One region of the Robertmurraya sp. DFI.2.37 genome, then DNA from elsewhere that is predicted to be linked to it. Evidence: predicted binding sites of a transcription regulator. Region 1 holds the regulator's gene; each other region holds the start of a gene.
What was found. Region 1 encodes LexA, which represses DNA repair genes until DNA is damaged. Its sites were predicted from a motif close to CGAACATATGTTCG; they were not measured.

Region 1 (3,955 bases):
TTATTAACAGAATTGTTGATAAAACGATTTTTGCCTCATTTCGTGTGATGCTTGGTCTCGCACGCTTTTCCGTTAAACTGAAAGGTTTTTTGACAGGCATCTGTTTTTTTGATGCGTATTAAATGGTAATATGCAAAAAACAAACCCCTGAAATATCATTTTCAGAGGTGAGATTTACTTAGGTGATAATCGTTGTATCGCTTGTTGGCGCAAAGTTTGTGACAACTAGGACGACTGGAGATGCTGCTTCAATTGTTGAACCAGTAGGAACAGTAATCACTAATTGTCCTACACCAGTAGCACCTGGCGTGTAGGCAATTAAGTCATCCATTTGCAGCACACCATTTATATAAACATTAATGTAGCTATTGTCAGCCGTTAATTCTGGAAGTGTGTCTGCAGCTGCTCCAGTGTCAGTCCAGAAATCCTCAACCGCAATCGTTAAAGTACCATCGCCAGTAACTTGTTCTGCCGCTTCAGTGAAGAATCTTTCAACAGTTGGAAATGTGCTAATCGTCGAAGTTGCGCTAATTGCTAGCTTCATAATCTGCAGGGGCAAGGTAACTCCTCCTTTCCAAGTTTTTACTATATTATGCCTGTTGTCATTTATTGACTAAACTTACGTATAGATAATGTAAGACCAAGCACATAATCTCGACCTATTTATATAATGTTGAAAAAGGCATGTATCGTGAGCATAAAGGAGGAAAGAAAAGGTGACATCTAAAAATTGGGATCGCAATCATTTTATCAAACCCTTTTTGACCATTCCGTTAATTCCTCCTGTCATCTCCTGCCATCATCTTCCTAAAAAAGTGGAAGTATACGAATACTACACAGTTTCAGATGGAGAATCAAAATCATACAAGGAAGTAGATGGAATTCCTGAATTAGGGAAGCAGGTAATTCTTGCCCCCTCGCAAGTATCATATATGAATCTTTTTATTAACGGAGTGTTGCAGCCGAAGGACTGCTATGCAGTGCAAAAAGGAGAAATTACATTAAAAACAGAAGACGCGCCCCCGAAAGGCGCCCCGGTAATTTTGCAAATGTTCAAATTTTAATGATTGAAAATGAAGGATAAGAAAAATTAATCGTTGTCTTTAGTAATCATTTTTTAGTTCTTCTTGTCGGAACCTATCAGTTTTTAGTTAACCTATAGCGGATAATATTGCTAAACTTTTCTGAGTTACTTTTTAGTTTCCCTCGTTTGTTTTATCTCCACTCTCTTAAGCAAATATTCTGTTTGCAAAAAAGTAAAAAGAATAAAAAGGGGAATGAAAAGAAGAATGAGTTTGCGATGCCAATTTAAGTTATATTTCATAACAAGAGAAGAAGAGAGTAAGCTCATTAGAAATTGAGAAGTAAGAGTGCTCATATAAAAATCCTTTCAAATTTTTTCTTTTAATATGAGGCAAATGAAGAAAAATTATTCAAAAGGAAAAAAAAGCAGGTTAACCTGCTTTTACGAGATTGATAAGCTCAGTGTATATGACGGTAAACACCGATAACCTTTCCTAAGATGGAGACGTTTCTCAAAATAATCGGTTCCATCGTTGAGTTTTCAGGCTGTAAACGAATATAATCTTTCTCTTTGAAGAAGCGTTTTACCGTTGCTTCATCGTCTTCAGTCATTGCTACAACAATATCTCCATTACTAGCGGATTGCTGTTGTCTAACAATGACGTAGTCACCGTCCAAAATCCCAGCTTCGATCATGCTTTCTCCCATAATTTCTAGCATAAATACATGTTCGTCGTCTGCGGCAAAGCGCTCAGGCAATGGAAAGTATTCCTCCACATTCTCGATTGCCGTAATCGGTAGTCCGGCTGTTACTTTTCCGACAACGGGTACATTTACTACTCTACTTTTTGGAATATTGGCTTCTTCATCAGCTTCTAAAATTTCAATCGCACGTGGTTTCGTTGGGTCCCGGCGGATGAGTCCCTTGCTCTCGAGTCTAGCTAAATGCCCATGAACAGTTGAGCTAGATGCGAGGCCAACAGCTTCACCGATTTCTCTTACGGATGGTGGATATCCCTTTAGCTTGACCTCGTCTTTTATAAATTCAAGAATATCTTGCTGTCTTTTTGATAGCTTTACCATAGTACACACCTCGAATTCTATTTCTTGCTTTGATTATAGCATGTATTTCCAACTGATACAAACATAAGTTCGAATTTTTGTTGACTGGAAACAAGTGTTCGTATTATAATGTGATTAACAACGAACATATATTCTTAGTTTGAGGTGTGAAAGATGAAGAAATTATGGAATCAATATTGTTATGCAATTCTATTAATTGGTTTGAGCTTTGTACTTGCATTAGTGTTGGCTGAAAAATCGCCTACTCCTATAGAGGAAGATTATTTAACAATTAAAGTAGAAGAAGGGGATTCCTTATGGCAGTTAGCCAAAACGTACGCAGACGAACATCAGCTTTCTCCTGCCGAGTTTATCAAGTGGGTAAAAAATGCGAATGAAATTGATGAGGCGATCTATGTAGGAGACTCCATCGTCATTCCGGTTAAGAAAGATGGCTTATATATTGCGAGCAGCCGAGAAAATGAATAGAGACCATTCAATGAAAGCCATTATTTACTGCCGTGTTAGTACAAATAAGGATACTCAAGAAACATCATTAGCAAGGCAGGAAGAAGAATTATTAAGCTTAGCTCAACAATATCAACTTGACGTCATTAAAGTGATAAAAGAAAAAGCGAGCGGCTATGATTATGAGCGTGAAGGCATCTTTGAACTTCTTTCTCTCATTAAAGAACAAGATGTGAAAACTGTTCTTATTCAAGATGAGACAAGGCTAGGAAGAGGCAATGCGAAAATCGCCTTGCTCCATTGCATTATGAAAGAGGGAGTCTCTCTATTTACGATTGCTCATAACGGAGAACTGCAAATCTCCGAATCGGATTCAATGGTTTTACAAATTGTCGCAATGGTGGAAGAATACCAAAGGAAATTACATAATAGTAAAATTAAAAGAGGTATGAGGCGAGCTGTTAAAGGTGGTTATGAACCCCAAAGAAACCTTAAAAATCATGGTTCCAACAGCGGGAGAGAAAAGCTGGAGGTACCGGTAGAAGAAATCATCCGCTTGCGCAGAAATGAGTTGACTTTCGCTGAAATTGCCGCGACATTAAGAGGATTTGGATATCCTGTCTCGAAAGCGACCGTTCATCGTAGATATAAGGAATATATGGATGATGCTAACAAGCAGGAAAACTAGGCTCTTTGCTTGTAATCACTTATAGATTCTAGTAATATGAAATTTACTTAGTTTGAGCATAGAATGATGAAACGAATATTATGAAGAATCTATAGATGTAACAAACATAAAAAGGAGCTTAATTATGCTATCAAAAGAAAAGTTGGCTAGAATTAATGAATTAGCTAAAAAGGCGAAACAGTCAAGCTTAACAGAGGAAGAAGCGAAGGAGCAAACTGCACTAAGAAAAGAGTACTTGGAAACTTTCCGTTCTTCAATGTTAAATACGCTTAAAGGTGTTACAATTGTAGATCCGAAAGGGAATGATGTTACCCCCAAAAAACTTAAGGAATATCAAAAGAGAAACAAAATGCATTAATTTTTTGAGGAATACAATGAACTGTATTCCTTTTTGTTATGGACACATAGATTGGATACGAAAGTGGCAAAATAGGAACAAATTGGACTTTTTTGTTGAGAAAACAAATCGTCCGCTATATATTTAATAAGTAGAGTGGATTTCATTCTGTTTAGAAATGATAGATATATGAGGTAATCAACTGGTTGATTATTATCGAAATTTCACTTAGGTTAGGAATAAATAGGAGGGATAGAATAAATGTTTGGACAAGTTGATGCATTATCGGTTAACGCAATAAGAACATTATCCATTGATGCGATTGAGAAGGCGAATTCAGGGCATCCTGGTATGCCGATGGGAGCTGCCCCAATGGC
Region 2 (3,955 bases), on a different contig from region 1:
GAAATCCCTTCTCCATACATAATGTCCACTTCAGCAACGCGGAATGGTGGTGCGACTTTATTTTTTACGACTTTAATTTTTGTTTTATTTCCAATCATATCATTGCCTTGCTTTAATGTTTCAGCACGACGGACTTCGAGACGGATAGAGGAGTAGAATTTTAAAGCACGTCCTCCAGGTGTTGTTTCAGGATTTCCAAACATCACCCCAACCTTTTCACGAATCTGATTGATAAAGATAGCGATGGTTTTAGACTTATTAATCGCTCCAGAAAGCTTACGAAGAGCCTGAGACATTAGCCGGGCCTGCAAACCAACATGACTATCTCCCATCTCCCCTTCGATTTCGGCTTTTGGTACGAGCGCAGCAACAGAGTCGATAACTAAAATATCAACTGCACCACTTCTTACAAGTGCCTCAGCGATCTCTAGTGCCTGCTCTCCAGTATCAGGCTGGGACAAAAGCAATTCATCAATATTAACACCGAGCTTTGAAGCATAAACTGGATCTAAAGCATGTTCAGCATCGATAAATGCAGCTTGTCCACCTTCAGCTTGCACTTCTGCAATTGCATGCAGAGCCACAGTCGTTTTACCAGAACTCTCTGGCCCGTAAATTTCAATAATCCGTCCCCGTGGATATCCACCAATCCCCAGAGCTGCATCTAGCGCTAGAGAGCCACTCGGTGAAGTAGAAATTTGCCGATCTGTTTGTTCACCCAATTTCATAATGGAACCTTTACCAAATTGTTTTTCTATTTGTTTCAACGCCATTTCTAAGGCTGCTTGACGATCGCTCACTATAAATTCCTCCTTATTTCATCCAATCGGTTCATCTCTTAAAAAACCTATCTCTAATATAACTGTTTTCCAATCATTTGTCGAGAAAAAAATCGAACATCCATTCGTTTTTTTCTCGGTTCATTAAGAGCGGAAATTTTCAACTTCCCCTAAGGAAAGAATTTCCTTTTAATACGTATGACTGGTGAATGATTGATATATTGACCAATGTCTGAAAATATTTGACTATCTTTATGTTATTGCGAAAGTAGCGCAGCCCATTGCAACATTCGCTACAATCGTAAAAATCTAGCAATCTATTGATGTCCAAACAGTGCTTTTAAAAGGATACATTGACATTCTCCATAAACTAAAGACATTGTTAAGAAAAAGAGAGTCAGAAAAAATCAATGTAGACCTATTAATTGTACGAAAGAGATGACTGACAATTACAATCTACGTTCGGCATATCGAACATAATTGCCTTTCTTCTTCTGAACTATAAAAGCAAGTGAAGGGATGTTGAACCGTATCCTCTCACTTGCTTTTCCTTTAAGTCTTATCATTCCTTTAAACTTTTGAGCAGGAAATGACATCCATGCTTTATCGTTCTAAGCCGAATCCCTTCCCTCGTCCCCGCAAGCTGCAACTGCTCATATTTAGGCTCTCTTCCTTTAATAGAAATGCCAATAAAGACCATTCCAACTGGTTTGCCCTCTTGCTTTGCTGGTCCCGCGACTCCTGTAAAACTTATGCCAATATCAGCTTGTATGAGGGAACGGACATTTTCTGCCAATTCAAGCGCACAAGCAGCACTAACTGCTCCATAAGTATCTGTCGTTTCCTTCTTAACGTTGAGGACATGATTCTTCACCTCAGTGGCGTAGCAAACAACACCACCCTTAAAAACATCACCCGCACCTGATATTGAAGTCATTTCCTGCTGAAAAAGTCCTCCTGTAAGGCTTTCGGCACAGGCTATCGTCAAATTTCGAGCATCCAACTCTTGAAACAACTCATTCATTAATGACGTGGAATCATAACCATAAAAATACTCTCCCACTCTTGCAAGAATTTGTTGTTCAGTCTTGTCGATTAGCTGATGAGCGAGTTCTTCATTTTTCGCCTTCGCCGTTAATCGAAGCGTTACCTCACCATCTGCAGCTAGCGGCGCAATTGTTGGGTTTTGCTGTCCATCTATTAAATCATCAATTTCAGTCTCTAACATCGATTCTCCGATCCCAAAAAAACGGAGAACACGGGAAACAATTTTATCATTAATCGGCTGAAGCTTCAAAATCTCCTTTTCTCCATACTGGGAAAACATTGGTTCAAGTTCTTTAGGTGGACCTGGTAATAACATATAACTTCGTTCATTGACAGTCACAACCATTCCAGGTGCCATTCCATGATCATTCGGAAGGACAGCAGCATCTTCTAATACAAGGGCTTGTTTACGGTTGTTGTCTGTCATTACTCGATTGGTCGTTTGAAAGTACTGCTCAATCGAAGCGAGAGCCACTTCATCATGAACGAGCTTCTTCCCTATATGTGACGCGATCGTCTCTTTCGTTAAATCATCCTTCGTAGGGCCGAGCCCACCCGTCAGAATGATGAGATCCGCCCTACTCTCCGCAAGTTCTAGGGCACGCTTTAAACGTTCTGGATTGTCACCGACAACTGTATGGTAGTAAACATTGACACCAATATTGGCAAGTTGCTTCGAAAGAAATTGAGCGTTCGTATTCACAATCTGTCCAAGCAATAATTCTGAGCCAACTGCAATGATTTCCGCGTTCATGTAAAACACTCCTACTCATGAAAGTTATGTCTAGCCAAATATTTTAAATTTCTTCTATTTGGAGTTGATGAAAACATGTTTATTTTTACTAAAATAATCCCAGCCTGACCAAACTGTAAAAAATGCAGCGACCCAAAGGGCTATATCAGCAAACGGCAATGACACGAGTTCAAAAATCATATTATGTAATAATAAAGCTGAAATCGCAATAATTTGCGTCCACGTTTTTATTTTTCCTAACATATTGGCAGCAACAATTTCACCTTCTCCAGCCAAAATTGCCCGAAGCCCTGTTACCGCAAATTCTCTACTAATAATTAAAATCACAATCCATGACGATGCCATCCCAATTTGGACAAGAACAATCAACGCTGCCGAAACGAGTAACTTGTCCGCTAACGGGTCTAAAAACTTCCCAAGATTCGTTACTAAATTATATTTACGAGCATAATAGCCGTCAACCCAATCGGTCGTAGAGGCTATAATAAAGATCAATGCTCCCACAAAATGGGCAACTGGAAGTTCTGCACCAAGAAATTTCATCTCACCCCATGAAAAAGGATAGAGCATTATAAAAAGAAATAGAGGTATAAGTAAAATTCTTGAGACAGTTATTTTATTTGGCAAATTCATTTAATTTACCCTCCAACTTTAAAAATATAGATCAATCCTAATCCTTAATCGTTTATTTCATTTTCTACATAATATTGTAAAAAAATCGATGCAGAAGACAAAATAGTTAAAAGCGAAAAATAGTCACCGAATCGATGACTATTCAGAAGCTTTCGTGTAACGAATCGTAATATCTTGTACGGTCTGACTTTCAGGTGCTGCAGCGTATTCTAGCTTTTCGTCATTTATATAAATCTCCGTATTTGGCGCACTTCCAACCCTGATCACAACTTCTTCTTCATTTGACAAATCCTCTGTATGACTAGCCGTACCACCTGTCGTAAGCATTCCTTGGAAGAACGATTGGCCAGCTCCATTTTTAATACTAACCCAAGTTTCACCAGTGGAAACAAGCTTCAATTCAAAGCTCTCAGCATTTTTAAGCTCATAAGTAGTTCTTCTACCTTGCGATTCCACAACTGTTATTTCTTGTTCTGGTGCAACCTCTTCTTCGGTTGAATCACCATCTTCATCTGTACGATTTTGCTCATCCGTTTCTTCATCAACTACTGGTTCTTCTTCTACTGGTTCACGCGATAAATTCTCCGCTTCTTCATAAGATGCCCCATCAGTATTATTCTCTATCTGCTCATTCGAATCTTTACCAGCATTGAGCGAATAAAAATACCAAATGACTGCCAGCGCACCAATTATAAAAGCTGCAACCAATATTTTCGGAAGAATATCAAAGAATTTAGAACTT
Region 3 (3,955 bases), on a different contig from region 1:
ATTAAAGTAATAACCGATATCACTCACTCCATAAAAGCTAATCCAATTGGAAATCGAACGTTGAGTCACAGCAGCCTTAAAGCGGTTTGTATGACCAACAATCCAATTTGTCATGAAGCCGCCGTAACTGCCTCCAGTTACCCCTAAACGATTCACATCAATAAAATCGTAGTTTTCTAATACATAATCGACAGCTTCCATTAAATCAGCATAATCTCTTCCACCGTAGTCTCCACGGACGGCGTCGACAAACTTTTGACCATAGCCATGGCTTCCTCTTGGATTAATGAATAGGACAGCGTATCCCTCCGCCGCAAGCATTTGAAATTCATGGAAATAAGAATTAGCATACATCGCATGTGGTCCGCCATGGATTTCAAGAATAAGTGGATATTTCTTCCCCTCCTCAAACTGTGCAGGTTTCATCAACCAGCCGTGAAGATCCCAATCATCCTTAGATTTGAACTGAATTTCCTCAACTTCAGCTAACGCGACTTCATTTGCATACTCACTATTTACATTTGTTAACTGGGTAAGCTCCCCTGTGGGAACGTCTAATAAAAATAGTTCACCTTGTAATGTCGGCTTACTAATCGCGACAACTGCGCGATTTAGCGCTCCTCCAGTTGTAAGTCCATAAACATGCTGACGATCTAGTAGAGCAGGATACATCTCACCTTTTAAAGATCCATAATATACGACTGTATTTCCATAATCAGATGCCAGAAAATAAAAACTTTCATTATCTTCAGCCCAGAGTATCCCTGGTGAAACGGCTCCCTGGTGAAAATCGCCAATCGCAAAATCTCCTATAAGCAAATCAGACTCCGCTGTAAGACAGGAGAGTTCCTTTTGTTCAGTATCATAAACCCAAATTTTCATTAATGTAGCATTTTCATATTCACGTTCATGGCCAAGTATGCCGATATATCTCCCGTTTGGAGACCAAGTGGCTCCGCCAAAATAACCAGTCCCCGGTGTGATCTTTTCGAATTTTTTCGTTTCCAATTCAAGCAGGAATAGATCACTCACAAAAGAAAAATCTAAATTCTCGCTAAAATCTGCTGTTACTGCCAATGAATTCCCATCTGGTGACCAGCCTTGCAGCTGATAATCACGATTTCCTTCTGTTACTAATTCCGTTTTCCCTGTTTCCAATTCCACAATCGCAATTTGCGAATATTTCCCAACCCAGAAACCGGAGGAATCAGACTTATATTTCATTTTATCTACTTCAAGCGGGACTATTTTTTTCTCTTCTTTCTTATCTGTATCCTCTAATTTCTCATCCTCACGTAATGATACATTGAAAGCTATTTTTTTCCCATCTGGTGACCAGATCGGATTGGAGGCACCATAAATTGAAGTGGTCACTTGCCGTGCCTCTCCACCGTTTACATCTATCACATAAATTTGATTCTTCCCACTGCGATTTGAAACAAAGGCGAGCTTATCCCCGACTGGCGACCAGCGCGGCGAATGATTGCGATCATTTCCATAAGTCCATTGCACTGGATGATTTTTTTCTTCAACATTTATGTAAAAAAGATTTGAAACATACTCATCCTTCTCCTCTGAAATGCTCGTTTCCACGTATACTAGATCTGTTTCATTTGTACTCAAACGTGGATCTGCTACTGACTTCAACACATATAAATCTTCAGCTTTTAAATACCTTTTCGACATTTTCATCCCTCCATATTTCAATCTTCCTTTTATTTCGATAATTGAAATATATTATCCTTCTTTTTTGCACATTTTTTTGTAAATTATGAAAATAACTTTATTTTAGATTCTTTGTTTGTTTAACTACGATTACCCTTCCCTGTCCAATATATTAAATAGCAAGAGTAACTAAGGAAACCTCTACAACCTGATATAGCATAGCGTAAAAATAAGATTCATGCATCTTCTCTTGTCAAATGCATATACTTTATATAAAATAAAAAGCGAACACATGTTTGTTTTTTATAAAATGTTGAGGTGAACGATTATGACTAGAATCCCTGAGGAAGAGCGGGACATCATTGAAAAGGCGATCTACTTGCCCATGGTCCTCACCATTTTAAATCGAGATTTAGAATTGATTAATCAAGGACCATTTAAGTTAAAGCAACCTTATATAAATCTCATTGAAAAATCGATGAAGACCATTCAATTAGAATTAGCTCAAATAAAAAAGTATATGAAGCAAAATAATCTTAAGGTATTTGAATTAAAAAGAGATGAGGCATTTACTATGTATACGTTTCTCTACAAGGGCTACGAAGAGCAACATAATTATTTCAACCCAAGAATTCGCAACAAAGTACAAGAACTGCTAGAGTTCTATTTAACACATCTCAATATTCATAGCCATGCTCATTCCCAATCATAAAGTTCAGAGTTTTCGGCAGCAGCTTTTTGTTTTCGAAACTTTTTCGCGTAAAATGCTCTTGAAATCGATTGTTCAGCGCCTTTTGAAAGAGTGGACTTTAACATCAGCGTACGGAGCAATTGATTTTCAAATGAGCGAGTTGAAATCGGCAGGGGAATGTATCGATTGCTTTGGATTTTAATTATCGTTGTACTATTATCTTTTCCTTTTCTGTAATCAAGAATATGTTCATGAGCTACCCAAACACAATGAGGGTTTTCAGGTGATGCTGTTGGGAAAAGGTAGATAAGCGGGGAAATCGCAATGGGGACTTTATGGGATGCCCCGATGAGTCTCTTAGTGGCAGCTTTTCTTCCTTCATAAGTGCTCCCGAAGCTATAACAACTTTCCTTTACAAGTTCGAACGGTTTAAATGGGGAGATCATCTCCTCCTCAAGCTCATAAATTTTCGAGAAAATTTTACTCCCATATTCGATTGGCATCACAATGGCTGTGGAGGAATTAATTTCATATTCCTCAATGATTAGCTTTTCATTTTCCATTTCTTAATCTCCTTATAATCAAATTAATTTGCTTGCTACTGAACCATGTTAAACTGAAAATAGGCCTTTCTTCTCAGTCAAACCAAAAAATTTCAGTATAAAGCCATCCATTACCATCATAACGCTGATTTCACGTCATTTCTATAAATTACCAAATCGTTCAAAAATTAGTCATAATTTCCTATCGAAAAATTTATCTAAAAATTATAAAAATTCAGTTGATTCCTATAGAAAAATCCTATATAATATCAAAAAGGCATCAGAGGTGATCTCGATGAAAGAAAAATCTTATCCAGAACTAATGAATTCCGGTGCAATGAATCGTAAAAAGGAAGCATTCATGTTGAACTTATACATCGATATGGTTTTATCCGAATCATTATTAAAATCTGAAAAGGAAAAGTTATCTCTACAAATTGATCAGGCAATTGACAAGCAAGATAAAGGCACCTTTCTTCAGCTTTCCACACAATATATAGAGCTCAAGCAAAGGTTTGGAACTTAATACTTTACGATTCTCCCCTCTCAAATTAAGCGGGGATTTTTTTAGCAAATTTTGCTTCCTTCGCACTCGAACACATTTTTAATCATAGGAAAAATATAAGCTTCGCAGCCCCTTCCACCTAAAAAAGAGCCCTAGACCGGACTCTCTGCTTTATTCACAGCGTGATACAACCTTCACTACTCTTCACTCTGTCTCATCTTTTCAATTTCATACTCCTCTATCATTGAAATGCGCTCAAGCATCGTTGGATGACCATAACGGAAAATTTTCACTAAAAGCGGCGGATTCACTTGGCTTAGACCCGCTTTGCTTAACTCCTGAAAGGTCTCGATCCCAGCCTCCGTATTGCCAGTCATTTCAATGGCATACCGATCTGCTCTTGTCTCCTGGTATCTTGAAACAAGATTGGAAACAGGGCTAGATACAAATAGAAGCATCGATAAAATCATCAAGAAAAGTGGAAATGAGCGAATATCGTGCACTGAAGGAATTTTTAGTGCTTCTCCCCACCTATTTACAACATAATTCATA
Region 4 (3,955 bases), on a different contig from region 1:
CATTTCTTTTAAAATAGATGGGAAGTTTTTATTATTAGGGTGCATTTTTTTAAATGCCTCTAATTTTTTTATTGGTAGTAATAATGTCCACGTACCTGTACTTCCATATACTATTGGTAAATTGTCTTCAATATCAGATTCTTCCAATCCGATTGAGTCCGCTAGTTCTTTTCTTGAACCATTAAAACTTTCAAATTTTGGTTGAGCTTGTTTCATCGTTATAAATTGGTCACTTCCAGTTATCGTTACAGGTAATATCCCTGCTTTTGTTTCAATTGTAAGGTCTATTTTATCCCCCAACAATCCTTTCTTTTTTAACGCATAAACCGTTGCTATTGTGGCGTGACCGCATAGATCCATTTCATGACCTGGGGTAAAAAAACGTATTCTCAAATCAGCTACTTGTGATTTAACTGGAAAGGCCGTCTCATTAAAACCCACTTTTAAAGCAATCTCCTGCATTTCCTCTTCAGTTAACTCAGCTCCATTCAAAACAACTCCCGCAGGATTCCCTTTATTAGGTTCTTTGCTAAATGCATCATAATGATAAACTTTTACAGACTTCATACCCATCCCCCTTTTATTTTATCCCACTCATTTCTGCGTTCTTTTTTCATTAAAATAACTTCTATAAATATAAACATAAAACCTCCCTAGGCTATCTTTTTTATAAATCATTTTAACTGATTCAGGCATTTCAAAATCAAATTTTTTTATCCTTCTAAATATTTCTACTTAGGCATTTTTACACTTAAGGGTCATGAATATGTGCTCTTATCAATCTCAATCTAAAAACTGCCATTCCCTTTCTACTTCACAAGCACTTATTTCGCGAGATTTTATTCATCATTTAATCATTCTTTTTCGCTAACCAGAAATATTTCCCAGTACTAATCGAACATACTTTCGTATATAATAAAAGCGAATATATGTTCTCTATAAGGAAAGGAAGATACCAAAATGAAGGATAAAGTGATTTTTCTTGTAGATATTCAATCGTTTTATGCTTCTGTAGAAAAGGTTAGAAACACAGCTTATCAAAATAAACCTCTAGTAGTAGCCGGAGATCCTGAAAGAAGGTCGGGAATTATTTTGGCTGCATGTCCGATTGCAAAAGGTTTCGGAATTAAGACCGCTGAGCTACTGTGGCAAGCTCAAACAAAATGCCCTCAACTAGTTGTCGTTAAACCACATATGCAAACCTATATAAATGTCTCAGTAGCGATTAGCCGGATCATGGAACAATTCACCGATTTAGTTGAACCATTTTCAATTGACGAGCAATTTTTAGATGTATCTGGAAGCTTGAACATATTAGGAAACGAGTATAAAATGGCCGCAACATTGCAGCGACAAATTCTCAACGATGTCGGAGTATATGCCAGGATCGGTATCGGCAAAAACAAAGCTCTTGCCAAAATGGCTTGTGATAACTTTGCAAAAGGAAATAAAAAAGGAATATTTAAGTTAGATGAAACGAACATGGAACAACTTTGGAAGCTACCAGTTAATAAAATGTTTGGCGTCGGAAGAAGAATGGAGAAAAACTTACAAGGCATGGGGATATTTACCATCGGCCAATTAGCTACATTCCCAGTTGAGATCCTTAAAAAGCGCTGGGGAATCAATGGAGAAGTGCTCTGGCAAACCGCTAATGGAATTGACCCTTCTCCTGTTACCGTCAAAACACATGATCAACAAAAAGCTGTTGGCCATCACATGACATTGCCAAGAGATTATTCTGAAATAGAAGAAATTAAAACCGTTTTATTGGAGCTTAGTACTGAAGTAGCCAGAAGATGTAGGAATAAGGGCTATATGGGAACTACCGTTTCATGCGGAGTTAGGGGGGCAGATTTTGATGCTCCAACTGGTTTCCATAGACAGATGACATTGCCGATTCCTACTAATTTTGATATGGATATTTTTACCGCAGCCTATAAATTATTTTTAAGACATTGGGATCGGCAACCGGTCAGAAGTCTTGGGGTTTCATTAACCAATCTGCAAACAGCTGACTGTTATCAAATCGATTTATTCGATAACTATTTAGAGAGAGAACGCTTAAATCATGCATTAGATGCGATCTGGAATAAATACGGACGGACAGCCATTTTTCGAGCTTCTTCTTTAACCCACGCAGGGCAAGCCTTTGAGCGTGCAAAAAAAATAGGTGGACATTACAAATAAGGGTGAATAGAAAATGCCAATAAATAAGTTAAGCAAAGGACATAATTTACGCTGGGAATCCAGTCGGATGATGCTACCTGAGCATAAAGAACAGCTATTAGAAGAAAAACGAAAACAGCAGGAATTTATTCCGCCTCTACTAGATCATGATCAGCTCGAAGAGATTAATCGTGAAATTTTGAAATCGATCGAACAAATGCGAGCAGTGACCATTATCTATGCAGATAAATACGGACCAAGGCAGTTCTGGGGCTGGATTCAAAAGGTTGATCCAATAGAAGGCTCGTTAAAAATCGTGAACGATGCTGATGCTCTGAGCCTTTCCTTTACGAAAATTCTCCAAGTGGAAATCAGCTAAAAACCCCTCTCGTAGATTCTCTGAAATGTTTGGATGGACATTATAAACAGATTCAAGTTCAGGCATCGAGTGATTTCTGTCTTTCAAGGCCTTCATTCTTGGTTTTTTTCTTTACCGAACGAACTCTTTTTGACATAAAAAATAATCCCCTTGAAGTAAACAGGGTGTTTAATCTGTCTACCTTAAGGGGATCATATCACTTTACTTAGTGTCTTTCGTTTGTTAAATCGTAAACTTTAAAAATAATGACATTAGCTTAGCCTTATCAATTTCAAAAACTCACTTCTAATTTAAAAACGAACGTTCAGTTATCTAAATAGGTTGTTTTTCAATTAAATTTCATTTTAGTAACGCTAAATAATTAAAAATTGTTCGTTTTTTAATTTACCTTAACAGATTGTGAAATCAACTCAGCCGCCAAAAAAATTCCGAAAGGATTGCAATGTTGTTTCACGATTCAGTGCAGCGATTGATGTGGTCAATGGAATTCCTTTTGGACAAACCTCCACACAGTTTTGTGAGTTTCCACAGGCTGTTATTCCACCAGCTCCCATAATGGCTGCTAACCTTTCTTCTTTATTCATAGCCCCAGTCGGATGGGTATTAAAAAGACGAACTTGCGATAGCGGAGCAGGACCGATAAAAGAGGATTTCTGATTCACATTTGGACAAGCTTCAAGACAACAGCCGCATGTCATACATTTAGATAATTCATACGCCCACTGCCGCGTTTTCTCTGGCATTCTTGGACCTGCACCAAGATCATATGTACCATCTATCGGAATCCAGGCCCGTACTTGCTTCAATGCCTCAAACATTCTTTCCCTATCGACCATTAAATCTCTAATTACAGGAAAAGTTTTTAAAGGCTCCAGTCGGATCGGCTGCTCTAATTTATCGATCAAGGTTGAGCATGCTTGTCTTGGTTTCCCATTAATGATCATTGAACAACTTCCACAAACCTCTTCCAAACAGACGCTTTCCCAAACAACAGCCGTTGTTTTTTCTCCTTTTGCATTAACAGGATTTTTTCTAATTTCCATTAATGCAGAAATAATATTCATATTAGGACGGTACGGAACAAGAAATTCTTCTTCATAAGAAGGTGAATGAAGATCATTTTGTCTCGTAATCAGGAGGCGAATGCTTTTTTTAGCTTCCATCTCACTTCGCTCCCTTCGCTTTTGTATAATCTCTTTTTCTTGGCTCAATTAAAGAAATATCTACTTCTTCATAAGACAGTTCTGGTGCGTTTTTACTTTCATTATATTTTGCCATCGTTGTTTTAAGCCATTCCTCATCATTCCGCTCTGGAAACTCAGGTTTATAATGGGCACCTCGACTTTCATTACGGGCGTATGCACCAAGAGTGATTACTTTTGCCAACTGGATCATTCCTTCTAGCTG

Region 2: the regulator LexA is predicted to act here: its motif matches at 894-907, upstream of recA (recombinase RecA).
Region 3: the regulator LexA is predicted to act here: its motif matches at 1,951-1,964, upstream of PZE06_RS04140 (YhjD family protein).
Region 4: the regulator LexA is predicted to act here: its motif matches at 896-909, upstream of PZE06_RS04875 (DNA polymerase IV).

What each region holds. Positions count from the first base shown of each region.
Region 1 covers NZ_JARGEJ010000050.1:24,265-28,219, forward strand. Annotated here, with positions in the region: gene PZE06_RS20030 (DUF4183 domain-containing protein) at 179-559, opposite strand; gene PZE06_RS20035 (DUF4183 domain-containing protein) at 717-1,064, shown strand; gene lexA (transcriptional repressor LexA) at 1,483-2,106, opposite strand; gene yneA (cell division suppressor protein YneA) at 2,260-2,574, shown strand; gene PZE06_RS20050 (YneB family resolvase-like protein) at 2,585-3,241, shown strand; gene PZE06_RS20055 (DUF896 domain-containing protein) at 3,366-3,599, shown strand; gene tkt (transketolase) at 3,840-3,955, shown strand, end outside.
Region 2 covers NZ_JARGEJ010000072.1:9,585-13,539, reverse strand. Annotated here, with positions in the region: gene recA (recombinase RecA) at 1-800, opposite strand, end outside; gene PZE06_RS22835 (competence/damage-inducible protein A) at 1,342-2,580, opposite strand; gene pgsA (CDP-diacylglycerol--glycerol-3-phosphate 3-phosphatidyltransferase) at 2,635-3,213, opposite strand; gene PZE06_RS22825 (helix-turn-helix domain-containing protein) at 3,352-3,955, opposite strand, start outside.
Region 3 covers NZ_JARGEJ010000005.1:30,182-34,136, reverse strand. Annotated here, with positions in the region: gene PZE06_RS04145 (alpha/beta hydrolase family protein) at 1-1,686, opposite strand, end outside; gene PZE06_RS04140 (YhjD family protein) at 1,994-2,377, shown strand; gene PZE06_RS04135 (competence protein ComK) at 2,362-2,919, opposite strand; gene PZE06_RS04130 (IDEAL domain-containing protein) at 3,194-3,424, shown strand; gene PZE06_RS04125 (M48 family metallopeptidase) at 3,601-3,955, opposite strand, start outside.
Region 4 covers NZ_JARGEJ010000006.1:19,906-23,860, forward strand. Annotated here, with positions in the region: gene PZE06_RS04870 (PhzF family phenazine biosynthesis protein) at 1-567, opposite strand, end outside; gene PZE06_RS04875 (DNA polymerase IV) at 961-2,190, shown strand; gene PZE06_RS04880 (YolD-like family protein) at 2,204-2,548, shown strand; gene sdhB (succinate dehydrogenase iron-sulfur subunit) at 2,959-3,711, opposite strand; gene sdhA (succinate dehydrogenase flavoprotein subunit) at 3,713-3,955, opposite strand, start outside.